Regions from separate parts of the Mesorhizobium sp. B1-1-6 genome, predicted to be linked through region 3. Evidence: predicted binding sites of a transcription regulator. Region 3 holds the regulator's gene; each other region holds the start of a gene.
The links. The regulator LexA, encoded in region 3, represses DNA repair genes until DNA is damaged. The targets are predictions, from matches to a motif close to TGTTCNNNNTGTGTTCNG.
Positions count from the first base shown of each region.

Region 1: a site for LexA is predicted at 4,758-4,775, ahead of FJ979_RS06005 (metallopeptidase family protein). Genes of this name have one in related genera too.
Region 2: a site for LexA is predicted at 3,693-3,710, ahead of FJ979_RS19160 (DNA recombination protein RmuC). Genes of this name have one in related genera too.
Region 4: a site for LexA is predicted at 3,537-3,554, ahead of FJ979_RS18525 (YifB family Mg chelatase-like AAA ATPase). Genes of this name have one in related genera too.

Region 1 is NZ_VFWR01000002.1:479,126-486,230, reverse strand. It holds gene FJ979_RS06040 (SRPBCC domain-containing protein) at 1-42, shown strand, start outside; gene FJ979_RS06035 (FAD-binding oxidoreductase) at 103-1,269, opposite strand; partial or broken gene FJ979_RS06030 (ATP-binding protein) at 1,298-1,420, opposite strand; gene FJ979_RS06025 (CoA ester lyase) at 1,484-2,380, shown strand; gene FJ979_RS06020 (DUF1737 domain-containing protein) at 2,436-2,642, shown strand; gene FJ979_RS06015 (hypothetical protein) at 2,629-3,306, opposite strand; gene FJ979_RS06010 (TetR/AcrR family transcriptional regulator) at 3,477-4,106, shown strand; gene FJ979_RS06005 (metallopeptidase family protein) at 4,126-4,548, opposite strand; gene FJ979_RS32885 (hypothetical protein) at 4,799-5,854, shown strand; gene FJ979_RS05995 (DUF6504 family protein) at 5,796-7,105, shown strand, end outside.
Region 2 is NZ_VFWR01000009.1:128,566-135,670, forward strand. It holds gene dapE (succinyl-diaminopimelate desuccinylase) at 1-268, shown strand, start outside; gene FJ979_RS19135 (transporter) at 274-903, shown strand; gene truA (tRNA pseudouridine(38-40) synthase TruA) at 891-1,640, opposite strand; gene FJ979_RS19145 (N-acetyltransferase) at 1,664-2,170, opposite strand; gene fmt (methionyl-tRNA formyltransferase) at 2,167-3,102, opposite strand; gene def (peptide deformylase) at 3,109-3,639, opposite strand; gene FJ979_RS19160 (DNA recombination protein RmuC) at 3,743-5,029, shown strand; gene FJ979_RS19165 (GFA family protein) at 5,049-5,453, opposite strand; gene FJ979_RS19170 (cation diffusion facilitator family transporter) at 5,704-6,657, opposite strand; gene FJ979_RS33370 (hypothetical protein) at 6,931-7,056, shown strand.
Region 3 is NZ_VFWR01000020.1:71,985-79,089, forward strand. It holds gene FJ979_RS29165 (AMP-binding protein) at 1-297, shown strand, start outside; gene kynA (tryptophan 2,3-dioxygenase) at 294-1,130, shown strand; gene kynU (kynureninase) at 1,194-2,441, opposite strand; gene FJ979_RS29180 (TetR/AcrR family transcriptional regulator C-terminal domain-containing protein) at 2,438-3,115, opposite strand; gene lexA (transcriptional repressor LexA) at 3,568-4,311, shown strand; gene FJ979_RS29190 (ComEC/Rec2 family competence protein) at 4,305-6,755, opposite strand; gene gltX (glutamate--tRNA ligase) at 6,859-7,105, shown strand, end outside.
Region 4 is NZ_VFWR01000009.1:4,064-11,168, reverse strand. It holds gene FJ979_RS18545 (GtrA family protein) at 1-895, opposite strand, end outside; gene FJ979_RS18540 (glycosyltransferase) at 1,058-2,068, shown strand; gene FJ979_RS18535 (GtrA family protein) at 2,073-2,447, shown strand; gene gshB (glutathione synthase) at 2,521-3,462, shown strand; gene FJ979_RS18525 (YifB family Mg chelatase-like AAA ATPase) at 3,648-5,180, shown strand; gene FJ979_RS18520 (malate synthase G) at 5,236-7,105, opposite strand, start outside.

The DNA.
Region 1 (7,105 bases), on a different contig from region 3:
CTACAGGCGTATTTGGGTGCGGGAAGCCGAGTGGCGGCTTAGCCGACTGGTGGCGGTGCAGACCCTTTTGATGTCAGCGTCAAAGAGGGACCTTGACTCGGCTCAAATCACATTCAACTCGCGGAACGCCCGCCCTTCGGCAACGCGTTCGTAGCCAAAGGGGGAGCAATCGACCGTGCGGTAGCCGCCATGGACGATCAGCTCGGCCAGCGCCTTGCCCACGGCGGGCGCCTGCTGCAGGCCGTGGCCGGAAAAGCCGTTGGCGAAGAGGAAATTGCCGACTTCGGGATGCGGGCCGATCACCGCGTTCTGGTCGAGCGTGTTGTAGTCGTAATGACCGGCCCAGGCGCGCGTCGGCTTGATCGCCTCGAAGGCCGGGATGCGGGTCGCCAGCACCGGCCAGATCACCTCTTCGAACAGCGGCCAGTCGACGTCGAAATCGGCGGGATCGGCCGGGCCGTCGCCCTCCTCCGGCTCGGCGCCGCCGGTGAGATAGACCGAGCCTTCCGGCCTGACATAGATGCCGGACGGGTCGACCAGCAGCGGCATGTCGGCATATTTCTCGCGCGCCTCGAAGACGAAGACGTTGCGCTTGCGCGGCTCGACCGGCAGCGCCAGCCCGGCGAGTGCGGCGACCTTGCCCGCATTCGGCCCTGCGGCATTGACAAGGATGCCGGCCTCGAGCCGTTCGCCATTGTCGAGGCTGACGCCGGTAACGCGGTCACCCTGCCGCTCGATGCCCGTGACCGAAGCATTGATGAAGTCGATCTTCTTCTCGCGCAACGCCTTGCGGAACAGCATCAGCATGGCATGCGCGTCGAACCAGCCCTCGCCGCTGCGGCCATAGGCGCCGGCGGTGATGCCGTCGGCCGACAGCCAAGGGAAACGGCGCACGAGTTGTTCGGCGTCCTCCAGCAAAATGTCGGCGCCTTCGGCAAGCTGTGCCTCGTGGTTGGCCCTGAGGATCGGCAGCCCGGCCTCGCCGGCGAGAATGAGATAGCCGCCCTCGCGAAAACCGATGTCGGCGTCTGCGCCGAATTCTTCCTTCAGCCGGCGGAACAGTTTCAGCGTGAATTGCGACAGGCGGATATTTTCCGGAATGGAGAATTGCTGACGGATCGAGGCCATGGATAGCGTTGTCGCCGCGTGGGAAAATTGCGGGTCGCGCTCGACCAGCGCGATCCTGCCGGAAAAGCCCTCCTCGCGCAGATAATAGGCGATCGAGGAGCCGACGATGGCTCCGCCGATGATGACGATGTCGTAGCGCACTTTTTTCTCCGATCCGCTGCCGGCGTCCTTACGCAACCGGCAAGACAATCTCGAAGCGCGTGCCGCGCTCGGAGTCAACCAGCCTGATCGTGCCATCCTGCGCTTTCAGGAGGGCCAGCACGATGCCGAGCCCCATGCCGGTGCCCCCGGTAGAGCACCGCGCGATGCCGCCTGCTCCCTTGCCTCAACCCGCGGCAGGCGGCATAGATCTGGCATGACGACCGATCTCTACCGCCCGCGCCGCTCGGTGCTCTATGTTCCCGCCTCGAACGACAAGGCGCTGGCCAAGATGGCGCAGCTTGCCTGCGATACCGTCATCATCGACCTGGAGGATGCCGTCGCCCCGGCCGAGAAGGTCGCGGCGCGCGAAAAACTGGCCGGCATCTTCAGCAATCGTCCTGATACCAACCATAGTGGCCGGCGCTGCGAGATGGTGGTGCGCATCAATGCGCTCTCGAGCGAATGGGGCGGCGCCGACCTGCTGGCGGCGGCCAAGGCGGAGCCGGACGGCATCCTGCTGGCCAAGGTCGACACGCCCCGCGACGTGCTCGAGGCGGGTGACGTGCTCGACGACAATTCCGCCCCCGACAGCGTGAAACTATGGGCGATGATCGAGACGCCGAAGGCTGTGCTCAATGTCGGCGCCATCGCCGAACTTGGCCGCGATCCTGCCTCGCGGCTTGTTTGTTTCGTTGCCGGAACGAATGACCTGACCAAGGACACCGGCATTATGGCGACGTCGGACCGGCGTTATCTCCTGCCGTGGCTGATGCAGATGGTGCTGGCGGCGCGTGCCGGCGATCTCGATATCGTCGACGGCGTCTTCAACGATTTTCGCGCGCTCGATGCTTTCAGCCGCGAATGCACGGAAGCGGCCGCCATGGGCTTCGACGGCAAGACGCTCATCCATCCCGCCCAGATCGAGGCGGCGAACCGCGCCTTTGCGCCGTCGGCGGAGGCGGTGGCCAAGGCCCGCGCGGTGAAGCAGGCCTTTGCGCTTCCGGAAAATGCCGGCAAGAACGTGATTGCGCTGGAGGGAAGGATGGTCGAACGGCTGCACCTTGCGCAGGCCGAAAAACTGCTGGCGAAGGCGGCGGCCGTCGGCGCATGATGTGCCGTGTTGGATTGCCGATCGCGGGCGATGGACTGACGACAGGAATTGAATGATGAAACTCTACCGCTTTCTCACCGCTCCGGACGACGCCAGCTTCTGTCACAAGGTGACGGCGGCGCTGAACAAGGGCTGGCACCTGTTCGGCTCCCCCACCTACGCCTACGACAAGAAGACCAAGACCATGCGCTGCGGCCAGGCCGTGGTGAAGGATGTCGAGGGCCAGGAATACGGGCCGGACACCAAGCTCAGCGACTGGTAGCCCCTCGCATCCACAGCCACGCCGCCAGCCAGGCGATCGATGCCGCAAGCATCGCCAAGCCCAGGTCAAGAGCCAGCTCCGGAACGAACGCACGAAGCGCGATCGGCACCGCGCCAATGAGATAAAGAGCGAGAGGAATGCGCGGCACGCCTCTTGCAACGGCGAGAGAGATTACAAACGCGAGCGTTCCAACCAGAAAAAGAACCGAACTGGCGACCAGAGCCAGACCGAGCGGTCCGGCTCGCAGCTCGACGATGGTTGTGAGCGGAAGCTTCGAAAATACCAGATTGATCACTGCTTCCACGCCTACCAAACTTGCCAACGCAACGAAGTTGATGACAAACGCGATAGTGCCGAACAGCCCCGCGCGCCGGCCAAACGCAAGAAACAGGCCCACGACGAGGCCAAGTGCCAATATCTCGGCGACTGGTGCGAGAAGTTGCGTCAGATCGGTGGTCGCGATGAGCGAGCTGCGTTTAGCCGCGTTGACCAGAAGAATAAGCGCGCTTCCCATCCCGGCGACGGCGGCAAGCCGATAAAGCGTGAGGCTGGGCACAGTCGCGCTCGACTGAACAATCGCGAAATTCTCCTGCTGAAGTTCTTCGGCTGGACTCTGATGCGAAATGACCGATTGCGGGCGGGGTGGGGCTGTTCTGGCGAGCATGTTCGTCTCCTCAGCTGGGAGTTCGGGAGCCGCGAAGACCGTAGGCCTGTTCCGATCCCATCAGTAATCACTGCTTACATCCTCTGGCCGGGATTGTAAACGGCGATTACATAAATCGCGGAATCATGCTACAGAGGCGGGAAGCTGCTCCACGGAACGAAGGGAAAGAGATGGCAAAAGCCAAGGCGCCTCATCGCACTGGTTACCACCATGGCAATTTGCGGGAGGTCCTGATCGATGCCGCGGTTCAACTGGTCGAGGAAGGCGGCCCCGACAATGTGAGCGTGCGCGAAGCCGCAAAACGTGCCGGGGTTTCCCCCGGCGCGCCATTCCGTCACTTCAGCAACAAGACCGCGTTGATGACGGCTGTCGCGGAGCAGGCAATGAGCCGATTCCGCTCGGAGATCACGAATGCGGTCGAGAAGGTTGCGACGGACGATCCGATCGAACGCTTTGCCGCTGTTGGAATCGCCTATTTGCGCTGGGCAATTCGAAACCCCACCCACTTCCAGATCATCTCGACACGCAATCTTATTGATTGGGATGCTTCGGAGTCGCTGCGTCACGATAATGAAGCGGTGCGTTCGCTGATGGAAGCGTCAATGGCAGAAGCACAGCGGCGAAACATGCTCCGGTCGGACGACATGGCAGAGACCCAGATAGCCGCGAGGGCGCTCGTCTACGGGCTCGCACGCATGTACATTGATGGACATTTTGCGCAATGGGCAGTGGCAGGACATACCGGGGAGCAGACTGTGCAGAACGTATTAAAACATTTCATCACACTCATTGTGAAATGACGGCCTGACGTAGAACCGGTCACTCGGCTGCCTCTTCGATCTTCTCCATATCGTCGTCCGACAGGCCGAAATGGTGGCCGATCTCGTGGATCAGCACATGGGTGACGATGTCGCCCAAAGTCTCCTCGTTCTCGGCCCAGTAGTCGAGGATGGCGCGGCGATAGAGCGTGATGCGGTTCGGGCCTTCGCCGGTCTGCGGGTTCCAGCGCTCGGCAATGCCGCGTCCCTCGAATAGGCCGAGCAGGTCGAAGGGGGTTTCCAGTGACAGGTCGTCCATGATCTCGTCGGTGGGGAATTCGGCGATCTGGATGACGATCTCGCCGGTCAGCTTGCGAAAATCCTCGGGCAGATGGGCGTAGGCCTCCAGCGCCAGGAACTCGATCTCGTCCATCGACGGCGAAAGCTGGTCGTGCCAAATGCGGGTCTTGTAGATGCGGGCCATGCTTTGTCCTTTGATCCCGGCATATAGGCTTTTGGGCCACAATCGGCAAATGACGCGGCGGCCAACCCCAGGATTGCTTACGGCACCGGGAGCCGTTTCGCATGGCTTGAGGGGCGGTCGGCTGTCCGACCCATGTTGGCCCTCTTATCGGAGAGGAATAAATTCCCCCATGAGTCTGCTTGACTCTTCGGGTCGCCTCTGGAATCTATAAGAACATAACAGGAACAATTGTGAGTGGACACTGACCGTCATGGCGATGAGCGCCGTGGCGCGGGAGACTGTTTTTGCCCTGCGCCGCCAGATCGCGAAGATCGAGGGAACGCTGCCCGAGCGCCTGCAGGCGCCGGCCGGCGCGGTTTCCGACGCCGGCATGGCCGCCGCGGACCGCACCGTGGTCCGGCGCGGCATCGCCGTAGCCAGGCCGGATGCTTTCCTGCGCACCGGCATCGGCCGGCTCGATGCCGCCCTCGGTGGCGATTGGGGCGGCGATTTGGGCGGCGGCCTGCCGAAAGCGGCCTTGAGCGAAATCCATGGCGTCGAGACCCGCGATGCCGGAGCGGTCGCCGGCTTCGCCCTGTCGCTCGCCAGCCTGATCCTCAAGCCCAGCCTGATCCTCAAGCAAGGGCCGCGATTGCCGGTGCTGTGGATCGGCACCCAGGAGGTTTTTCGCGAGGCGGGCTTTCCCTATGCCCGGGGCCTTCACGCCGCCTTCGGCATCGAGCCGGAGCAATTGCTGTTTTCCGAGGCGCCAAGGCTCGCCGATGCGCTGTGGGTCGCCGAGGAGGCGGCCCGCATGACGGCGCTCGCCGCCGTCATCCTTGAAGTCCGCGGCAATCCGCAGCGGCTGGACCTGACCGCGACGCGCCGGCTGCACGCCCGCGCGCAGAGCGCCGGCCGGCCGGTCTTCCTGCTGCGGCAGGCGGCCGAACCCGAACCGACGGCGGCGCCCGTCCGCCTCATCGTCTCGCCGGCGCCGGCAGGGCCGCGCGACACGGTCGCCGGGCCGCTTGCCGGCTCGATCGGCCGCCCCGCCTTCACCATCAGCATCGGCAAGAGCCGCACGGCCCTGCCAGGACAATTCATATTGGAGTGGAACCCCGATGAACGCATATTCGATGAAAGACGGATTGGGGAAGAACGAGCAAAGAATCCTGTCCCTGTGGTTTCCCTATCTCGCGGCCGAACGGATCCTGCGGCAGCGCCTGGGGCGGTCCTGGCGTTCCCGGCCATCGGATCACCGGCCGCTGGTGATCAGCCATCGCGACAGCAACGCGCAGCGCATCTTAGCCCTCGACGAGCGGGCTGAGGCGCTGCATCTGAAGCCCGGCATGGGCATCGCCGATGCGCGCGCCATGCATCCGTCGATCGACATAATGGAGGCCGATGCCGAAGCCGACCGGCGCCTGCTCGAAGGCCTTGCGGACTGGTGCGACCGCTATACCCCGCTGGTGGCGCTCGACGGGACCGACGGCCTGTTCCTCGACGTCACCGGCTGCACCCATCTTTTCGGCGGCGAACGCGCCATGCTGGACGAGATCCTGTCGCGCTTCTTCCATCAGGGCTTCGACGTCCGTGCCGGCCTTGCCGCGACACCCGGCGCCGCCTGGGCGGCGGCGCGGTTCTGCGGCGACCGCATCGTTGCCGGCGGCGAGGAGGAAGCGCTCCTGGCGCCCTTGCCGCTGGCGGCGCTACGCATCGCGCCGGAAACCCGCGCCAGCCTGGAAAGTGTTGGCCTGCGCACGGCGGGCGCGGTGATGGCCGCGCCGCGCGCGCCGCTCGCCCGCCGCTTCGGTGCCTCCCTGCTCTTGCGCCTCGACCAGGCGCTCGGCCGTCTCGACGAGGCGGTGTCGCCGCGCCTGCCCGTCGCGCCGCTTTCGGTCGAACGCCATTTGGCCGAGCCCGTCACGCTGACAGAGGACATAGAACGGCTGGTGGGCATGCTGGCGACGACCCTGAAGATCGACCTCGAGCGGCGCGGCGAAGGCGCGAGAAGCCTGGCGCTGCTCTTGTTCCGCGTCGACGGCGCCGTCAGCCGCATCGCGCTCGGCACGTCGCGACCGATGCGCGAACCCCGGCTGATCCAGAAATTGTTCCATGAGCGGCTGGCCGCCCTCGAGCAGCATATCGATGCCGGCTATGGCTTCGACCTGGTGCGGCTTTCGGTGCTGGCGGCGGCGGCCTTCGACATGCCGCAGGCCGACCTGACAGGCAAAACGACCGACGACGGCGCCGATATCGCGCTGTTCGCCGACCGCATCCGCGCCCGGCTCGGCGAGGGCGCGGTTCTCAAGCCGGTCGTCGTGGAAAGCCATCTGCCCGAGCGTGCCGTCGCCACCATCCCCTTCACGGAAACCCCGCGCCGCATCACGCCGCCGAAGAAACCGGACAGGATGCAGGCGCCGATGACCATCTTCCCGCCGGAGCGGCCGATCCGGCTTTTCCGCTCGCCCGAGCCGATTGAGGTGCCGGCCACCGAAATGCCCGAGGGACCGCCGCTGAATTTCCGCTGGCGGCGTGCGCTCTACAGGGTCGCCCGCGCCGAAGGCCCTGAACGCAT
Region 2 (7,105 bases), on a different contig from region 3:
GCCGAGCCATGTCTTCCTGACCCGCGACGACAGGCTGATCGAGACATTGAGCGGCTCGGTCAAGGCGGTGGTCGGCAGAGAACCGGCGCTGTCCACCTCCGGCGGCACGTCGGATGCGCGCTTCATCAAGGACTATTGCCCGGTGGTCGAATTCGGCCTGGTCGGCAAGACCATGCACATGGTCGACGAGCGCGTCGCCCTTGCCGATCTCGAGACGCTGACGCAAATCTATCAGCGCTTCATCGAAGACTGGTTCGGACAGGACTGAGCAGCATGCTTTCGGCGGACGAGACCCAAGTTTCGCTGACCGGCGCCTGGCGACTGATGCTCGGCAGGGCCGATGGCCTGCGTCTGCTCGACCTGTCTGCCGATGGTTTCTGGAATTCCTTTTTCGCCATCGTCGTCGCGGCGCCGGCATTGATCGTCGGCTGGGTCGGCATCGCCAACGAGATCGGCGATCCCGATGCCTTCGCGGGCCGCTTCAGCATGCTGTTGCGGCTGGCGACAGTCGATATCGGTTCCTGGGTGCTGCCTCTGGTCGCACTCGCTCTGGTCGCGCCGCGCGCCGGCATCGGCGGCCGCTTCGTGCACTATGTCGTGGCCTCGAACTGGGCTTCGGCCATCACGGCCTGGCTGATGCTGCCGTCCGCGCTGATCAGGCTTTTCCTGACCTCGGCGAGCCAGATCTCCAGCCTTGTGTCGCTGCTGTTGTTCGCGCTGTCGATGGTGCTGACCTGGCGCATGACCAACGCGACCATCGGCAGGGGTGCCGCAATCGGGACCGCTGTCTTCGTTGGCATGTTCATCGCTTCGCTGATCGTGCTGTTCGGGCTGCAGGCACTGCTTGGCATCACGGTTCCGGACACCGGAGCTCAGAGCCTTTCGGGACTCTATCCGGGATAATCGACGCCGACCAGAAAAAGCCCGTCGGGCGGCGCCACCTGACCGCAGGCGGCGCGGTTGTGCGCCTCGAGCGCCGCCTTGAGATCGCCGGCCGTCCAGGCGTCTTCGCCGACGCGCTTGAGCGAGCCGACCATCGAGCGCACCTGGTTGTGCAGGAAGGAACGCGCCGAGGCTCTGACTTCGATCATGTCGCCCGAACGGCTGACGTCAAGACGGTCGAGCGTGCGCACCGGGCTCTCGGCCTGGCATTGGGTGGAACGGAAGGTGGTGAAATCGTGCCGTCCAAGCAGCACTTTGGCGGCTTCGTGCATGGCAGTGGCGTCGAGCTGCTTCGGCACCCACCATACCTTGCCCTTTTCCAGCGCCGAGGGCGCGCGCCGGTTGAGGATGCGGTAGAGGTAGTGACGGCCGATAGCCGAGAAGCGGGCATCGAAGCCGTCGACGACGGTCGTGGCTTTCAAGATCGCGATGCGATTGCCCGCGCCCTGCAGATGCGCGTTGACGGCATCGCGCACCTTGTCGTCCGGCCAGGCCTTGGCCAGGTCGACATGCGCCACCTGGGCCGTCGCATGCACGCCCGCATCGGTACGGCCGGCAGCGCGCAAGCGGACCTGCTGGCCGCAGAATTTTTCGATCGCCTGCTCGATCGCCTGCTGCACCGAAGGCTGGTCCGCCTGGTGCTGCCAGCCGGCAAACAGGCTGCCGTCATATTCGATGTCGAGGCGAAAACGCGGCATGCCGGGCGGCTATACGCACTCGCCTAGGCGGCGAGTGCGGTGAAGGCCGAGGCGTAGACCAGCCGGCCGGTTTCGGGAGCGTCGCCCCAGGCCAGCGCCTGCAGCGCCTCGCCCTGGTATTCGCTCTCGAATCCTTCGGCGCGCGCGTGGCTGTAGCCGAAACGGCCGTAGTAGGTGGGGTCGCCCAGCACCACGGCCAGCATCTCGCCGGCGTCGCGCAGGCGGATGTGAGCCTCGCGGATCAGCGCGCCGCCAATGCCGGTGCCGTGAAAGGAGGGCTCCACCGCCAGCGGCGCCAGTGCCACCGCCGGGAAATCCTTGCCGCCGGTGCGGGCGAAAAGCCGCGAAAACAGGATGTGGCCAACCACTTGCCCGTCTTCTTCCGCCACCAGTTCGACAACGGCGTCGCCGCCGGAAACCAGCGCGTCAACCAGCCCGGCCTCCGCCTGCTGGCCGAAAGCGTGTTCCTCGACGAGGCGGATGGCCTCGCGATCCCGCGGCGTCGCCGCGCGTATCGACATCATGCTCATGACAATTTCATTCCTTTTTCGATCTTGGTCCCGCGCAGGAATTCTTGCGCGGCGGCGGGCCTTCCGCCCGCCCGTTGAACTTCGACCAGCCGGATCGCGCCCGCTCCGCAGGCGACCGTCAGGCGGTCGTCGAGAATTCCTCCCGGTTCGCCCATGCCTTGCGCAAGCGTCGAGCGAAGCAGTTTCAGCCGTTCCACCCGGCCACCAATTTCAACCTCGCACCAGGCGCCGGGGAAGGGCGACAGGCCGCGAATGTTATTGTGGACTTCGGCCGCGGGTCGCGTCCAATCCACGTGCGTATCGGATTTATCGATCTTTTTGGCGTAGGTCACCCCCTCAACCGCTTGGGCGGTGAACGCCAGGCTATTCCTTTCCAGCCGCGCCAGCGCTTCCACGATCAGTGCGGCGCTGACGCTCATCAATCGATCATGCAGATCGCCGGCGGTCATATCGGGTTCGATGACGCATTTTTCAACCAGCCCCACCGGGCCGGTGTCGAGGCCTTCTTCCATGCGCATGACCATCATGCCGGTTTCGCTGTCGCCCGCCATGATCGCCCGTTGGATGGGCGCCGCACCGCGCCACCGCGGCAACAGCGAGGCATGGCCGTTGATGCAGCCCAGTCGCGGCGCCTCAAGCACCGTCCTGGGCAGCAGCAGGCCGTAAGCCACGACCACGCCGATATCGGCTTGCAGCGCGCGAAAAGCTGCCTGTTCGGCCTCGCCCTTGAGCGACGTCGGCGTGCGCGTCTCGATGCCCAGCCGTTCCGCCTCGCGCTGTACCGGCGACGGCGTCAGCTCAAGGCCGCGCCGGCCGGCGGCTCGCGGCGGCTGCGTGTAGACGGCCGCGACCTCATGTCCGGCATCGGCAATTGCGCGCAATGTCGGCACCGAAAACTCCGGCGTCCCCATGAAAATCACGCGAAGGGGCATTGTCCCCTATCCCACCAGCTTGCCCGGAGCCTTGTCCTTGGCCAGCTTCTTGAACTTCTTCACCACCATGTCGCGCTTCAGCTTCGAAATGTGGTCGATGAACAGCACGCCGTTGAGATGGTCGATCTCATGCTGCAGGCAGGTTGCCATCAGCCCCTCGGCCTCCATTTCCTGCAGCTTGCCATCGCGGTCGAGGTACTTGACCCGCACGGAAGCCGGGCGTTCGACCTCGGCATAATAGTCGGGAATCGACAGGCAGCCTTCCTCGTAGACGGAGCGCTGGTCGGCGCTTTCCAGGATTTCGGGATTGATGAAGACATGCGGCGCCGGCGTCTCGTCCTCCTTGGCGAGGTCGATCACCAGCATGCGCAGCGGCTCGCCGATCTGGATCGCGGCCAGCCCGATGCCGGGCGCGTCATACATGGTCGCCAGCATGTCGTCGGCCAGTTTGCGCAAGGGCGCGTCGACGCGCTCCACCGGCTTGGAAACCTGGCGCAGGATGGGGTCGGGAAGAATGATGAGCGGCTTGATCGGCATGGCGTCTCACCTAAGACCTTGAATAAAGGGCGTCAACCGGTACGCCGGGGGATCGTTCACGTTTTGATCTGTGCTGGCCGGCCGAATCGTCTATGCTATGTGCATGAACGACCTGACATCCATCCTTTCGGAACCTGTCGCCCGGCTTGGCGCGACCACGATCACGCTCGGCCATGCGCTGGCGTTCGGGGCCTTTGTGTTTCTTGGCATGTTCGTGGCGCTTGTCGTCGCGCTGTGGCGCTCGGCCAAGGCGCGCGCCGTGGCCGCTGCCGAAGCCGCCGACCATGCCCGCGACGCCGAGGCGCGGATGGCCGGCATATTGCAAAGCCAAGCCGAGATGCAGGGCCGCATGGGCGCCATCGCGGAAGTCTTCGGCGCGCGGCAGGCGGAACTGACGCAATCGATCGGCCAGCGCCTCGATGCCATGACCGGCCGCCTCGGCCAGACCATGACCGAGCAAACCAAATCCACTCATGAGAGCCTGGCCAAATTGCAGGAGCGGCTGGCCGTCATCGACACCGCGCAAGGCAACATCCAGTCGCTCGCCGGCCAGGTCGTGCAATTGCAGGCGATCCTCTCCAACAAGCAGACGCGCGGCGCCTTCGGCCAGTCGCGCATGGAAGCGATCGTCGCCGACGGTCTGCCGCACGGCGCCTACGAGTTCCAGGCGACCTTGTCCAACGGCAGCCGTCCCGATTGCCTGGTGAAGATGCCCAACGGCGCGCCGGCGCTTGCCGTCGACGCCAAGTTTCCGCTGGAAGCCTGGAACGCCATCCGCGCCGCCGAAGGCGCCGAACAGCAGAAGGTCGCGTCGCAGGCCTTCCGCCGCGACATCGAGGTGCATGTCCGCGATATCGCGGATAAATATCTGATCCAGGGCGAGACGCAGGATACCGCCTTCATGTTCGTGCCGTCGGAATCGGTGTTTGCCGAGATCCACGAAAATTTCGAGGCGGTGGTGCAGAAGGCGCACCGCGCCCGCGTCGTCATCGTCTCGCCGTCGCTCCTGATGCTGTCGATCCAGGTCATCCAGGCGATCCTGAAGGATGCCCGTATGCGCGAGCAGGCACACCTGATCCAGGGCGAGGTGATCCGGCTGATGGAGGATGTTTCGCGCGTCGACGAGCGGGTGCGCAAATTGCAGGGCCATTTTGCCCAGTCGGCCAAGGATATAGACGACATCCTCGTCTCGACGTCGAAGGTGACCAAACGCGGCCAGAAGATCGAAGCTCTGGAGTTTGGGGCGCAGCCCGGAGGCGATGCCGACCCTGACATGGCGTCACCAGCCCCTGCGAAGCCGGAACCCGGCCCGCGCGTTGTCGATTCCCCACGCGTTGCCGATTCAAAGACCGGCCAGCTCAGGCTGAGGGTCGTCGAAGGCGACGAATGAGGCGCCGCACCGGACGGCGCTACTGCTCCTCCACTGTGGTCATGCCGTGAAATTCAGGTAGCCAGTGAAGCGCCGAGCGGTGCCATTTTTGCAGTGTCGGAATCAAATCCTGGCGTTGCCGCGCGGTTCCCACTCGAATGCCGTAGACCTTTGGGCCATCTCCGACCGACGTGGCGTAAAGGTGCGAACCGCAGTCGGCGCAAAAGGCCTGGACGCGCTTGGCGCCGCTTGCCACGGTCTTGATGTAGACCTTCGGTGTACCCTTTGTGATCCGGTAGTGATCTTCAGGCGCCGGAACGGTGACGCGAAAGGCCGTACCGGTCAACTGTTGGCAATCGGTACAATGGCAGATCGAGGTCTTTTCCGGTTCGACCTCCGCCTCATAGGTGATGGCACCACAATGACAGCCGCCGTCGATCTTCATAATCAGTCCTCCAAAACTCGATCGGCTGATCCTAGAGCAATTCCAGGAAAAGTGTGTACGGTTTTCCCAGGAAAAGCGCGTAGCGCTTTCCCTATGGAATTGCGCAAAAACAAAGACATAGAGCGTTTCGCCGTTCCCTGAAACGGTGAACTGCTCTGGCGGAGTAGCGGCGCAAGGCAACGAACGAGACGCTGATCCAGAGGCATGATCCCGAGGAGTGGGATGCGGGTTTCGAGACCATGCTCAAACTTTACTCGGATGCGGATTCGATCAGCTTGCGTCGCTGTTCCCAGGTGCCTGACGTCTGCGGCTTGACGAACAGCCGGGTGATCTCGGGCATTTCCTTCCTTAGCCGCGCTTCGAGGCGCTCGACGCAGGCTTCGATTTCCGGCGCCGACAGATGGTCCTCGAATTCGATGCTCAGGCCGGCAACGATCTCTTCCGGCCCCAGGTGGACGGTCAGGACCCCGTTCGCCCGCTGCACCGCCGGATCCTGCTGGGCGATCGCCAGCACTTCTTTCTGCACCGCCGGCGAAGCAGGCTCGCCGATGAGCAGCCCCTTGCTCTCGCGCGCCAGGAAGGCCGCGGTCGCACCCAGGATCAGTGCAATGCCGATCGAGGCGGCGCCGTCCAATTCCGGCATCTCGAAAATCTCCGCCGCCGATATGCCGGCAAAGGCGACGATCAGGCCGAGAAGCGCGGCACTGTCCTCGAACAGCACTGTGTAGACGCTTGGATCCTTGCTCGATTGCACAGCCTGCAGCCAGCCCTGCTGGCCCTTCTGCCGGCGGAATTCCCTCAGCGCCACCAGCCATGAGCTGCCCTCGAACAGAAACGACAGGCCGAGCACGATGTAATTGACCCTGACATTGGCGGCCGGTTCGGGCGCAATGATGTGCGTCACGCCTTCGTAGAACGATACGCCGGCGCCGAGCGCGAAGACGAGAAGCGCCACGATGAAGCTCCAGAAGTAGAGCTCGCGGCCATGGCCGAGCGGATGCGCGCGGGTGGCCGGGCGTGCGGCGCGATGCATGCCATAAAGCAGCAGGCTGCCATTGCCGGTATCGACCAGCGAATGCACGCCTTCCGAAAACATCGCCGAACTGCCGGTGAAGAAGGCTGCGACGAATTTGGTCAGCGCGATCGCGAGATTGCCGGCGAGCGCCGCGTAAATGACCGTTCGAGAGCCGCCATGCCCCGCCATTGCTTCCCTGTCGTCCTGTCCGACACGCGAAGTCTAGAGTAATTGCAGGAAAAGTGGGAGCCGATTTCCTTGAGATCATGCTGCGGGCCCGCCGAAATTCCGCGGCCATCGCGACGCACCAACACCCCGTCCGTTCAAGTCGCTGCGCGCCGGTTCGGATTCATAAGGCCGCCGAAACAGGTTGCCGGTTTTCGCGGCCGTGACCGCGAACGGCCCTTGCCTACAGGCATTTCTCTTGTTTCACTTCACTTCCCGCAACTGGAGGAACGAATCATGGCAAAAGGTGCGATGAAGGCAGGCAAGGAGGCCCGCAAGCCGAAGAAGGACGCCAAGAAGCCGGCCGCTGCTCCCACGCTCAAGGCGCCGCCGGTCAAGGCAACGAGGCTCAAGGAAAAATAGTCGCGTGCCTCGGATGGAGTTCGCCGGCGGCGTTCGGAACACCGCCGGC
Region 3 (7,105 bases):
GGCTACAACATCGCCGGCCCTGAGGTCGAAGCGGCGCTGCTGGCGCATGCCGATGTCGCCGAATGCGCGGTGGTCGGCGCCGAGGATGCCGAGCGCGGCCAGATCGTCGAGGCTCATGTGGTGCTCGTGCAAGGCGTGGCGCCAGACGCAATGACCGTCAAGCGTCTGCAGGATCACGTCAAGGCCACGATCGCGCCCTACAAATATCCGCGCTCGGTAAAATTCATCGCCGCTTTGCCCAAGACGCAGACCGGCAAGATCCAGCGCTTCCGGCTGCGTGCGGAGAAGATCAATTGAGCAAGCCCTACGACCCGTCCGCCGAGGGCGCGGAAATGTCGTTCAAGGAGCGCATGTCCTACAGCGACTATCTGCATCTGGAAAAGGTGCTCGAGGCGCAGGAGCCGCTTTCGTCAGCCCATGACGAGATGCTGTTCATCATCCAGCACCAGACATCGGAACTCTGGATGAAGCTCGCGCTGCACGAAATCGGCGCCGCAATCCGCTCCATCCGCGCCGACCGTCTCGAACCGAGCTTCAAGATGCTTTCGCGCGTCGCCCGCATCTTCGAGCAGCTCAACAATGCCTGGGACGTGCTGCGCACGATGACGCCCAGCGAATACACCGAGTTCCGCGACGCGCTTGGCCAGTCCTCGGGCTTCCAGTCGTGGCAGTACCGCGCCATCGAGTTCATGGCCGGCAACCGCAATCTCGCAATGCTCGGACCGCACAAGCACCGGCCGGACCTCAGCGAGAAACTGGAGGCGATCCTGGCGCAACCGTCGCTCTACGACGAGGCGCTGCTGCTGCTCGCCCGTAACGGCTTCGACATCGGTGCCGACGCAAGGCGTACGGACTGGCGCGAAACGCGGACCGAGAACGAAGAGGTCCTTGTCGCCTGGCAGATCATCTACCGCGACCCGCAGCGCTACTGGATGTTCTACGAACTCGCCGAGAAGCTGGTCGATTTCGAGGATTATTTCCGCCGTTGGCGCTTCAACCACGTCACCACGGTCGAGCGCATCATCGGTATGAAGCGCGGCACCGGCGGCACATCGGGCGCGTCCTACCTGAAGAAGATGCTGGAGGTGGAGTTGTTCCCGGAGCTGTGGAAGGTCCGCACCCGGCTCTGACGTAGCTTTGCCGACTGCATATCGTTATCCCGAACCCACTGCGCTTTTCTGAGCGACAGGCTCTTAAGTCACCGCCGCCTTGACGGCGAAACGCGCCTCCTGCCACGCGTCCGTGCGCAAAATGTCTTCCAGCACCTCGACAGCCTGCCAGACATCGACATAGCCGACATAAAGCGGCGTAAAGCCGAAGCGAATCGTGGATGGCGCGCGGAAATCGCCGATCACGCCGCGCTCGATCAAGGCCCGCATCACCTGATAGCCATGCGGGTGGAGGAACGAAACCTGGCTGCCGCGCTCATTGCCATCCCGCGGGCTTTCGAGTTCGAGGCCGTAGGCGCCGCATTTTGCCTCGACCAGTTGGATGAACAGATCGGTCAACGCCATGCTCTTCCTGCGCACCTCTGCCATGTCGACGTCGTTCCAGACATCGAGCGCCCCTTTGAGCGCGCGCATCGACAGCACAGGCTGCGTGCCGCAGAGAAACCGGCGGATGCCTGTGCCGGCAGCAAAACCCTGTTCGAAGGCGAATGGCCGCGCATGGCCCCACCAGCCGCTGAGCGGCTGGCGGACATCGCCATGGTGGCGCTCGGCCGCGTAGATGAAGGCCGGGGCACCCGGGCCGCCATTGAGATATTTGTAGGTGCAGCCAACGGCGAAATCGGCATTCGAACGGTCGAGCTCGACGGGCAAGGCGCCGGCGGTATGGCAGAGATCCCAGACAATCAGCGCGCCGGCATCATGTGCCGTCCGCGTCAGCGCGGCCATGTCGCGTAACTGCCCGGATTTGTAGTTGACGTGGTTGACCAGGATGACCGCGACCCGCTCGTCGATCAGTTCTTCTATGGTCGGCGCATCGACACCCTCGAGCCGCAGCACCGTGCCCGGCCGCGTCGAGGCAACGCCTTCGGCCATATAGAGATCGGTCGGAAAGCTGTCCCCCTCGGCGACGATGACTGACCTGTCCGGCCGCATCCCGAGTGCCGCATGCAGCACCTTGTAGATGTTGATCGAGGTGGTATCGCAGACCACCGTCTGGCCGGCGGCGGCCCCGATCAGGCGCCCGAGTTGGTCGCCGAGTTCGACCGGCATGTCGAACCAGCCGGCGGTGTTCCAGGCGCGGATGAGATCCTGCGCCCACTCCTGCGTGGCGGCCTTCTGCAGCTCGCCGAACACGGCGGGCGAAGCGGCGCCCAGCGAATTGCCGTCGAGATAGATCACCCCCTGGGGCAAGGTGAAGCGGTCACGCATGGCACGCAGCGGATCCGCGGTGTCCATTGCCTCGATCGCTGCGAGATCGGGAATTTTGCTCATGGTCGCGATGTTCCTCGGTGAGAAGAGCGCCCTGGAAACGGGCCGGCTGTTTTGCCGCCCGGGCAAGGGCTGGCCGCATAGAGGCGCAAGAACAGGGTGAACGCCCGGTTCGATCTTTGCTCGATTTCCGCCCGAGGCAGTTCCTCGAGCACCCCAACGATCCGGCGAACCTGGAGATCGCCGATCAAAAGACTGATGTAGATGTCGGCGGCTTCGGCAGGATCGTCACAGGCGATCGGGCCGGCCCGACTTGCGGTTCGAAGCAGGTCGCCAACAAGCGGCATTATGGTATTGCGGCCGAATTGCGCGATCGATTGGCCAAGCGTGCCTGTATCGTTGACGTCGCCGGCCGCGGCGCGATTGAGCGCCACCGCCTTGTCGCCCGTCACGAGGGTCAGCAGGACTGGCCCGAGCAAGTTCAGGGTTTCGAGAGGATCGCGCGCCTGGTGAAGGGCGTCCTCCAGCAGCTTCCTTGCCTCTCCCGCATTGGCTTCGATCAAGGATCGAAACAGGGTCTGCTTGTTGCCGTACCAGTTGTAGAGGGTTTCGTTCGAGGCCGATGCCCGCTTGGCGATAGCAAGCAGGGAGGCGCTCTTGTAGCCGGTTTCCCGGAGCACCGCATAGGCGGCCTCCTCTATCCGTTCGCGTCGCGCGGCCTGCTTCGGCGTGGTCATTGGTGTTCCTCTTCGAAAACCGTACATTATTATACGGTTTCGTCAAGCGAACGAACGAACGCAGCCCGTCGCGACCAGTGGTGGTGTCTGGCCGTTTTCCGGCGGAAGTTGGCATTTTGGTTTCGTTTCGTTCACGAGCCGCAGGGGTTTCTAATCCGCCCAAACGCACCCCGCACCTGCCGGTCACCCAGCTTGCAGGCTTGTGCCAAGAGTGGAGACCGGTCGGGCCACAGGCCATTAACCAAAATAGTTTCAAAGGGCCCGGGAGCGCATTGACGACGGACCGCGCTGGCAGGATGCTGGCTGCGGGAGGGCATTTCGTTTCCGTCGCCTTAACAAATTCATTAAACTTTAAATGGTTGCGGAACACAACTGGAACAGATAGTGTTTGTTCTGGGTTTGTTTTCTGATTCTGGTTCCAGACCCTTCGTGCAATGCCTTTGGGGGCCGCCATGCTCACGCGCAAGCAACATGAACTCTTGATGTTCATCCATGAACGGCTGAAGGAAAGCGGCATTCCGCCGTCCTTCGACGAGATGAAGGAAGCGCTGGACCTCGCCTCCAAGTCGGGAATTCATCGGCTGATCACGGCGTTGGAGGAGCGCGGCTTCATTCGCCGCCTGCCCAACCGGGCGCGCGCGCTGGAGGTGCTGCGCCTGCCGGACTCGATCGCGCCGGGTCTTAACGCGGCAAAGAAGTTCTCCCCGAGCGTCATCCAGGGCAGCCTCGGACAGGGCAGCAGCCCTAGCCGGCAGATCAAGCCGGCGACGTCTTCGCGTCTGCCCGCTGCCGGCAATGACGACGACGCGGTTTCAGCGGTGTCGATCCCGGTCATGGGTCGCATCGCAGCGGGTGTGCCGATCGACGCCATCCAGCATCAGACGCATTCCATTTCAGTGCCGCCTGACATGATCATGGGCGGCGAACACTATGCGCTGGAGGTCAAGGGCGATTCGATGATCGAGGCCGGCATTTTCGACGGCGACACGGTCATCATCCGCAATGCCGACACCGCAAGTCCCGGCGAGATCATCGTGGCCCTGGTGGACGAGGAGGAAGCAACGCTGAAGCGCTTCCGCCGAAAGGGTGCTTCGATTGCGCTCGAGGCTGCCAATCCGGCCTATGAAACACGTATTTTCGGACCGGACAGGGTCAAGGTGCAAGGCAAGCTGGTCGGCCTGATCAGGCGCTACTGAGCGGGGTCGGCGGTGGGCTTTTCGGGTTTACGGTAAGGCGGCAGTCCCCTTGCCTCGCGTGAGAATTTCCGCTGTTCGTGCCAGGGCCGATATGGCCTGTCGACGGCAAAGCTGACCCGTGCCGGTGCCGTCGCCGATTGCTGGTCGAAGAAGACGGCGGCACTTCCCTTGCGAGCGAGCTGCCGCTTGGTGATGACGAGAACCAGCGGATTGTGGCAGGGATCGTAGCCCGCGGGGTCGTTGATGACGATCAGATCCGCATAGGAGCAGGCCCTCCAGGCGTCCTTGCGATCCTCCACCTGCGCGATGATCGCCCCCGAGGTATGCCGGGCCATGCACAGGCCCGTGAAGCAATAGAAAGGCGCTCCCGCCGGAAGTTGCGCGGGATCGAAGATGTCGAACTGTCGGTCTCCGCTGTCGAACAGTTCCGGCGCAACGATGGTTTCGGACTTCAGCGCGCGTTTCCAGTTATCGACGGTGAATTCGTTCGGGCGCGCCCGGTTGATCGCGAGCTCGCCGCCGCCGATCGGCAACGCCACCAGGCGGGCATCCTCCGAAATCAGCACGTCCGGCGTGCGCGTGTCCGAGACGGTCAACAGGCCGGCGAGCGCGAAGGGAAGTGCCGTCAGCCGCAGCCATGTCGTGGCCATCGTCGCGATGACCAGGGCGATCGCCACCAGAAGGACGGATTGCTGCGAAATCAACCCGACCGCGTCGACCGGCGAGCGTTGCGAGATCCATCCTGATATGGCGATCATCGCGGTCAGTCCCTTGCCCATCAGATAAAGGGATGGTCCATCGAACCCGAACGGCATCAGCAGCGCGCTGGCAACCGCAAGGAACATCACGACCGAAACGATCGGCATGACGGCAAGATTGGCGAACAGACTGAGCGGCGACACGCGCTGGAAATGCCAGATGGCGAAAAGCGCCGTGGCGCTTCCCGCGATAATCGAGGTCATCGCCAGCCCACCTGTCGCCAGCAGCAATTTTCGCGTCAGGAGGCCAGGCAAGGTCCGTTGCGGCGGCGGGGTCCGCGCTTTGTCGGCTTTGCGATCCGACCAGCCGGCATAGGCGCCGACCAGGGCCGCGGTGGCGGCGAACGACATCTGGAAGCTCGGCCCTACCACCTCGTGCGGCGACACCACGATGACGGCGATCGCCGAAATAGCCAGATTGCGCATGGTGAGTGCCGCCCGATCGAACAGAACGGCGATCAGCATCACCGCCAGCATGATGAAGCTGCGTTCGGCGGCGACAACGACGCCCGAAATGACGAGATAGGCGGCGATCGAGAAAAGTGCCGCCGCGGCCGCGTATTTCTTGACCGGCCGGCGGGAGGAAAAATTCGGAAACAGCGCGAAGCCGCCACGCAGCAGACCCATGACGGTGCCGGCGACCAGCGCCATGTGCAGCCCGGAAATTGAGATGATGTGGTAGATGCCGGTGCGTCGCATCGCTTCGTTGATCTCGTCGGGAATCCCGGCGCGCACACCCACGATCAGCGCCGCGGCGATCTCGCCCTCGGCACCGCCGATGCTGCCCCTGATATGGTCGGCAATGCTTTCGCGAGCACTCTCGATGGCGGCTGAAAGGGCGGCCCACAGCGGCCTGTCATCGGCTGAGACGATTTTGGGGTTGCCGAGAAAGAAGCCGCTGGCCCCTATGCCGGCGAAGTAGCTGTCGAAGGAAAAGTCGTAGCTGTCCGGCCGCACCGGTCCGGTCGGCGGCAACAGCCTGGCATAGCCGGTCACGAGCGAACCGGCCGTCACTTCAGCCGGCACCTTGCGTGCCGAAAGGCGAACGCGCTCCGGCGCGTAGAGTAGTTTCGGCCGCGCGGTCGATGTCACATCGATGGTCAGCCGGATGCGCCCGGTCTCCATCTGGTCGACCGAAACGACGCGGCCGGTGATTTGCGTGGAGATTTCCGAGCCCAGCATCCGCGTTCCCGCTCGCCACGTCTCGACTTTGCCGGCGAGCATGCCGAGCGCGCACAACAGCGCCGCCATGAAGCACAGATGCGTTTTCGGCCATGAGCGTGAAACGAGCGCGCACAGCGACATCAGGATCGCGACCGCGACAGGCTTGGCAAAGCCCGGCTCCGCCGCCAACGAAAAATACGCAATCGATCCGCACGCCAGGAACACCGGCACGAGCAGGAAGGCTACGCCCCGATCGAGTTCGAGCTCGGACGCTCTGGCCACGCCGTTGCGCAGACGAGGCCACGAGGCACGGCCGAACTCACGGCGCAGGCGCTCGGCCGCGCCGGCTGCGGGGACGCCGGGCGGCGTGGAAACATCCGCCGGCGGCGACTTGCCCGGCTGCTGTAGGGGCGACAACGCCAGCGGCAATGAGGCGGGCGCGGGCATGGCAAAAAGGGAGCGTTCGCTGACGCCGGCAACGACGTCCTCGCCTTCCTCCGCGCCCCTGCCCGCTACAGCCATCGGGTCTGCCCCTTGCGCCCTCGACACCCTATGCTACATGAACGCGCGACGCGCGAAAGTGCGTGTGATCCGCACCCCGCTCCAGACGTTTCCCGAGAGTTGTATGTCCGACAAGGTTGTCACCCGTTTTGCCCCCTCGCCCACCGGCTACCTGCACATCGGCGGCGCGCGTACGGCGCTCTTCAACTGGCTCTACGCCAAGCACACCGGCGGTACGATGCTGCTGCGCATCGAGGACACCGACCGCGAGCGCTCCACCGATGCGGCGACAGCAGCCATTCTCGAAGGACTGACTTGGCTCGGCCTCACCTGGGACGGCGACGCCGTCTCGCAGTTCGAGCGCGCGCCGC
Region 4 (7,105 bases), on a different contig from region 3:
GGCCGAGCGAGACCAGGCGACGGCCGTACGTCGCATTGGCGGCGCCCCATGAGGCGATGACCGCAAGGCCGGCGCCGGCAAGCGCGGCAACCACGAAGTGCACGGTCGAGAAGGTGTCGCACTGCGTCTGCCCCCATGCCGACGCCGGTATGGTAGTGATGAAAACAAGGGCCGAGACGGCGGTGACGCCCAAGCCAAAATCCCTGGCGATCAGCCTTTCGCCGCCACCGCTGACGAGGAACAGCAGGGCGACGATGGCGCCCAGGGTTCCAGCATAGGGGGCGCTTTCCATGCCGATCGCCAATGCCAGGGTGGCGCACGCGCCGGCAAACAGGGCGGCGGTCCGGTGGCGAGGGGCTTCAAGCAGCAAAGCCAGGCCGGCCAAGGTCAGCATCAGCTGGACATTGTGGTGATCGAGCGCGCCGGGCGAGAAGATTCCGAGATAATACAAGGCCGCTCCGCCGACCACCGCGGCGGGCAGGACCGCGTGCTCGCCGGCGAAAGCGCGCGCGGCGCGCATGATGGAGAACAGCGCGAGCCAGAATTGCAGGAGAGGCCAAAGCACCTGCACGACCTGCTCGCCCAAAGCGGCACTGCCCGTCAGGGCCGACAGGGCAAGCATGCCGAGCGCCAGCGGGGCGTCGAGCAGCCGCGACCAGTGCATGACGAAGCCACCCTCCAGCCCCATCCTGTACTGGTGCAGGTCGAACCAGCCCTGGCCGGCCAGGAGGTCGCGAACCTCCACCAGTTGCAGCAGGCTGTCATTGTCGCCGGCCGGGTTGGCCAGTTGCGGGAATCCGGCATAGAGATCGAGCGCCAGCAGCAGCAAGGCGGCAAGCAACGCAAACGCTATGTCGGACTTCCAGGTGGAAGCGCCGTTGCTGGCTGTGCTCATCCCATCGCCCCTGGCAGGAATGCCGGGCTTTTTCGGCCAATCGACACTCGTAAAGTCGGCCTTAAACCTAGCCTTAACGGCTTCAATAAATAGTAAAACCGCCTGAACGCGCCTGACTTTCGGCGCGAACCGCGCGTGGCGGCGAGGCACCCGGAGAGGAAAATGCCGCAAGAGCTTCGCTACGAACCCGCCATCGCCGTGCTGCTGCCTTGCTACAACGAGGAATTGACGATCGCCGAGGTGGTGCGGCGCTTCCGCGAGACGCTGCCTTTGGCGACGGTCTATGTCTACGACAACAATTCGCGCGACCTGACCGCGCTCAGGGCCCGCGCCGCCGGCGCCATCGTGGTGCGCGAACCGCGCCAGGGCAAGGGCAATGTGGTGCGGCGCATGTTCGCCGACATCGACGCCGACATTTACCTGATGGCCGACGGCGACGGCACCTATGCGCCGGAAGACGCGCCGCAATTGATCAACACGCTTCTGACCGAGCGCTCCGACATGGCGGTGGGCACCCGGCGCGGCGTCACCGACGATGCCGGCAGGACCGGCCATGCCTTCGGCAACCGCGTCTTCAACAGCCTCTATAAAGGGCTGTTCGGCAGCGATTTCACCGACATCTTCTCGGGCTACCGCGTCTTCACCCGGCGCTTCGTCAAGAGCTTCCCGGCCGTCTCCGGCGGCTTCGAGATCGAGACCGAAATGTCGGTTCATGCTTCGCAGCTCAAATTGCCCGTCAGCGAGATCGCGCTCGATTACGGCAAGCGGCCGGACGGCTCGTCATCGAAGCTTTCGACCTTTCGCGACGGCGCCAGGATCCTGTGGATGTTCGCCATGCTGATGAAGGAAACGCAACCGCTACGTTTCTTCGGCGCCTTCGCCCTGGTCTTCCTGGTGTCGAGCCTGTTCCTGATGGCGCCTGTGCTGGTCGAATTCGCCGAGACCGGGCTGGTGCCGCGCATGCCGACATGGGTGCTGTCGGTCGGCCTGCTCTTGCTCTCGATGCTGGCTGGTGTGACTGGGGTGATCCTCGACTCGGTGTCGCGCGGCCGCGCCGAACAGAAGCGCATCTTCTACCTGTCGATGCCTTCGGGCCGCATAGAGCGGCGCGAGCGCGCCAACGAGCCGACTGCCGCGAAGGCCGGCCCAGGCAAGACGCCTCGCGCCGCATGAAGCGGTGAGCCGTCTCGTCCGCTTCGTCTTTGCCGGCGGCATCGGCTTCGTCGCCGACGCGGCCGCCCTCTGGTTGCTGCTTGCGGTCACGCCGCTCGGCCCTTTCAGCGCCCGCATGCTGTCCATCGGCTTTGCACTCTGTGTCACCTGGCAGACAAACCGGCATCTGACCTTCTCGCCGTCGAGCCGCGGCTTGGTGCGGGAAGGCGCGCGCTATGGCAGCGTCGGCATCGCCACCAGCATCGCCAACTATCTGGTCTACTGCGCCATCCTTGTCGTCCTGCCGACAACCCCGCCATTGGCCGCCCTTGCTTTCGCTTCGCTGGCCGCCATGGGGCTGTCCTTTCTCGGCTATTCCAGGCTGGTCTTCGACCGCTAGCGGCGTGGCCCGATTGGCAGAAGGCGCCGGGACCCCTATATCGCTCTCTCATCGACCGTGCTGGGGACCTGCCATGAAGCTGAAAATCGCCGTCCAGATGGACCACATCTCCACCGTGTCGATCGCCGGAGACACTTCGTTCGCGCTGTCGCTGGAGGCGCAGCGGCGCGGCCATCAGCTCTACCACTACACGCCCGACCGGCTGTCGCTGCGCGACGGCAAGGTGTTCGCCCGCATCGAGGAGATGCAGGTACGCGACGAGAAGGGCAGCCACTATTCGCTGGGGGAGAAGGTGCGCACCGACCTGTCGGAGATAGACGTGATCCTGCTGAGACAGGATCCGCCCTTCGACATGAACTACATCACCACCACGCACATACTGGAGCGCATCCACCCCAGGACGCTGGTGGTCAACGACCCGGCCTGGGTGCGCAACAGCCCGGAAAAGATCTTCGTCACCGAGTTTTCCGACCTGATGCCGGAAACGCTGATCACCAAGGATCCCCAGGAGGTCGCCGCCTTCCGCAAGGAATTCGGCGACATCATCGTCAAGCCGCTCTACGGCAATGGCGGAGCGGGCATCTTCCACCTGCTGGAGGCCGACCGCAACCTCGCCTCGCTGCTCGAAATGTTCGGCCAGTTGTTCCGTGAGCCCTACATCGTGCAGCGCTACCTCAAGGACGTGCGCAAGGGCGACAAGCGCATCATCCTGATTGACGGCGAGCCGGTCGGGGCCATCAACCGGGTGCCGGCCGAGCACGATTCCCGCTCCAACATGCATGTCGGCGGCCGCGCCGAGAAGACCGAGCTGACCGAGCGCGAACGCGAGATCTGCGCCCGCATCGGGCCGGCACTGAGGGAACGTGGCTTCATCCTCGTCGGCATCGACGTCATCGGCGACTACATGACCGAGATCAACGTGACCTCGCCGACCGGCGTGCGTGAAGTCAAACGCTTCGGCGGCGCCGATATCGCCAGCCTGTTCTGGGACGCGGTGGAGGCCAAGCGGAAGTAACCGTTTTCATTTCGTATTAACCATGTTCCGTTTTTGCAACCGGAGACAATCGCGCTGCAACTTCAGCGATTGCGCGTTCCTGTAATGTTCTTGATTTAGCCGAGGAATTGTGATTGTCTCCGGGCCAGGCCCTTCGCGGCCTGATTGCAAAAGGCTTGGGGCAAGCCCAGATCCGGGGGCAAAACATGGTGGCGCGGGTTCGCACGGTTGCTTTCCAGGGCATCGAGGCCGTTCCGGTCGACGTGCAGGTTATGATAGCGCCCGGCAAGGTCAACATGCACATCGTCGGCCTGGCCGACAAGGCGGTGGCCGAAAGCCGCGAACGGGTGCAGGCGGCACTCCATGCTTCCGGCCTGTCGATGCCGTCCAAGAAGGTCACGGTCAATCTTGCGCCGGCAGACCTGCCCAAGGAGGGCAGCCATTACGATTTGCCGATCGCGCTCGGCCTGATGGCGGCCCTTGGCGCCATTCCGGGCGACATGCTGGCCGGCTATGTCGTGCTTGGCGAATTGTCGCTCGACGGCACCATCGCGGCGGTCGCCGGCGCCCTGCCGGCGGCGATCGGCGCGAATTCCGAAGGCAAGGGCCTGATCTGCCCCTTCGCCTGCGGCCCGGAAGCCGCCTGGGCCGGGAAGGACTTTGACATACTCGCGCCGCGCAGCCTGATCGCCATCGCCAATCATTTTCGCGGCACGCAGGTGCTGTCGCGCCCCGAAGCCGGTATCCATGCCGCGGCGCGCGACCTGCCCGATCTTGCCGATATCAAGGGCCAGGAAACCGCCAAGCGAGCGCTGGAGGTGGCGGCGGCCGGCGGGCACAACCTGCTGATGGTCGGCCCGCCCGGATCGGGAAAATCGATGCTGGCGCAGCGGCTGCCGTCGATCCTACCGCCGCTGGCGCCGAAGGAATTGCTCGAAGTGTCGATGATCGCCTCCGTCGCCGGCGAGCTCGGCGAAGGCAAGCTGACCGACCGGCGGCCGTTCCGCGCGCCGCACCATTCGGCCTCGATGGCGGCGATGGTCGGCGGCGGCATCCGGGCGCGGCCGGGCGAAGTGTCGCTTGCGCACCACGGCGTGCTGTTCCTCGACGAATTTCCCGAATTCACGCCGCAGACGCTCGACGCGTTGCGCCAGCCATTGGAGACCGGCGACTGCATGATCGCGCGCGCCAACCACCGCGTCACCTATCCGGCGCGTATCCAGCTTGTGGCGGCGATGAACCCGTGCCGATGCGGCATGGCCGGCGAGCCCGGCTATCGCTGCCTGCGCGGCGATCGCTGCCGCACCGACTACCAGGCGCGCATCTCGGGCCCGCTGCTCGACCGCATCGATCTCAGGATCGAGGTGCCGGCGGTCTCGGCCAGCGACCTGATCCGGCCCGACCGGGCGGAGAAGAGCGCCGACGTGGCGCTGCGCGTGGCGCGTGCCCGCACCCTCCAGCGCGAGCGCTTCGAACGGCTCGGCGTCACCAGCGCCACCACAAACGCGCATTGCGCGCCGGCGGTCATCGAGGAGATCGCCATGCCTGACGCATCGGGCCTGTCGCTGCTCAAGGACGCCAGCGAAAAGCTCGGCTTCTCGGCGCGGGCCTATCACCGCGTGCTGAAGGTGGCGAGAACACTGGCCGATCTCGACGCCAGCGAGACCGTCGGCCGCATTCACTTGGCCGAAGCGATCTCCTACCGGATGAGTTCGGAGCGGGTGGCACAGGCGGCGTAGCGCGCTCTCGCTCGAGAGGAGGGGAACGAAACGCCGGCGGCTCCAAATCTCCGGTTCAGGCCGCTCCCTTCGCCTTCAGTTCCAGCCTCCGCGCGTGCAGCACCGGCTCGGTGTAGCCGTTGGGCTGGATGCGGCCCTTGAAGACGAGGTCGCAGGCGGCCTGGAAGGCGACGGAGCCGTCGAAATCGGCGGCCATCGGCCGGTAGAGCGGGTCGCCTTGGTTCTGCTGGTCGACGATATCAGCCATGCGCTTCATCGTTTCCATTACCTGGTCGGCCGTGCAGACGCCATGATGCAGCCAGTTGGCGATGTGTTGCGAGGAGATGCGCAGCGTGGCGCGGTCCTCCATCAGGCCGACATCGTTGATATCTGGCACTTTCGAGCAGCCGACGCCCTGGTCGATCCAGCGCACGACATAGCCCAGAATGCCTTGCGCATTGTTGTCGAGCTCCGCCTGGATATCGGCCGGCGACCAGTTGGGCCGCACCGCGACCGGCACCGACAGGATGTCGTCGAGCTTGGCCTTCGGCCGGCTCTTCAGCGCCGCCTGGACGGCGTGGACATCGACCTTGTGATAATGGGTGGCGTGCAGCGTCGCCGCCGTGGGCGAAGGCACCCAGGCGGTGTTGGCGCCGGCCTTGGGGTGGGCGATCTTCTCGGTGAGCATCGCCGCCATCAAATCGGGCATCGCCCACATGCCCTTACCGATCTGGGCATGGCCGGCAAGCCCGCATTCCAGCCCGGTGTCGACATTCCAGGCCTCGTAGGCGGAAATCCAGGCGGCCTGCTTCATGTCGCCCTTGCGGATCATCGGGCCGGCTTCCATCGAGGTGTGGATCTCGTCGCCGGTGCGGTCGAGGAAGCCTGTGTTGATGAACACGACGCGCTCCCTGGCGGCGCGGATCGCCTCCTTGAGGTTGACGGTGGTGCGCCGCTCCTCGTCCATGATGCCCATCTTGATGGTATTCTGGTCCATACCGAGCAGGGCCTCGACGCGATCGAAGATCTCGACGGCGAAGGCGACTTCCTCGGGCCCATGCATCTTGGGGTTCACGACATACATCGAGCCCGCGCGGGAATTGGCGCGGCGGCCGTTCGGCCCGACATCGTGCAGCGCGATCAGCGCGGTCATCGCCGTGTCCATGATGCCTTCCGGCACCTCGTTGCCGTCGCGGTCCGTTATCGCCGGATTGGTCATGAGGTGGCCGACATTCCTGACCAGCATCAGCGAGCGGCCGGGCAGCGTCACCGTGCCACCATTGGGCGAGGTATAGGACCGATCGGGGTTGAGCTTGCGGACAAAGGTCCGGCCGCCCTTGGTGATCTCTTCGGCCAGGTCGCCCTTCATCAGGCCGAGCCAGTTGCGGTACACGACGACCTTGTCCTGCGCATCCACCGCCGCGACCGAATCCTCGCAGTCCTGGATGGTGGTCAGCGCCGATTCCAGGATGATGTCGGCGATGCCGGCCGGATCGGTGCGGCCGATCTGGTTGTCGCGGTCGATCAATATCTCGATATGCAGGCCGTTGCTGACCAGCAGCACGGCTTGCGGGTTGGCGGCATCGCCGCGATAGGCGACGAACTGCCTGACATCGGCAAGGGTGGTCGAGCCGGCGCCGGCGCTGAGCCGCAGCGCGCCATTGGCCAGCGAAAGGCCGTTGACGCCGGCCCATTTGCCCGATGTGAGCGGCACCGACTGGTCGAGAAAGTCCTTGGCCCAGGCGACGACTTTCGCACCACGCGCGGGGTTGAAGCCGTTGCCCTTCCCGGCGCCGTCTGTCTCGGGAATCGCGTCGGTGCCGTAAAGCGCATCATAGAGCGAGCCCCAGCGCGCATTGGCGGCGTTGAGCGCATAGCGCGCATTCATCACCGGCACCACAAGCTGCGGCCCGGCGACGACGGCGATCTCGGGATCAACCTTTTCG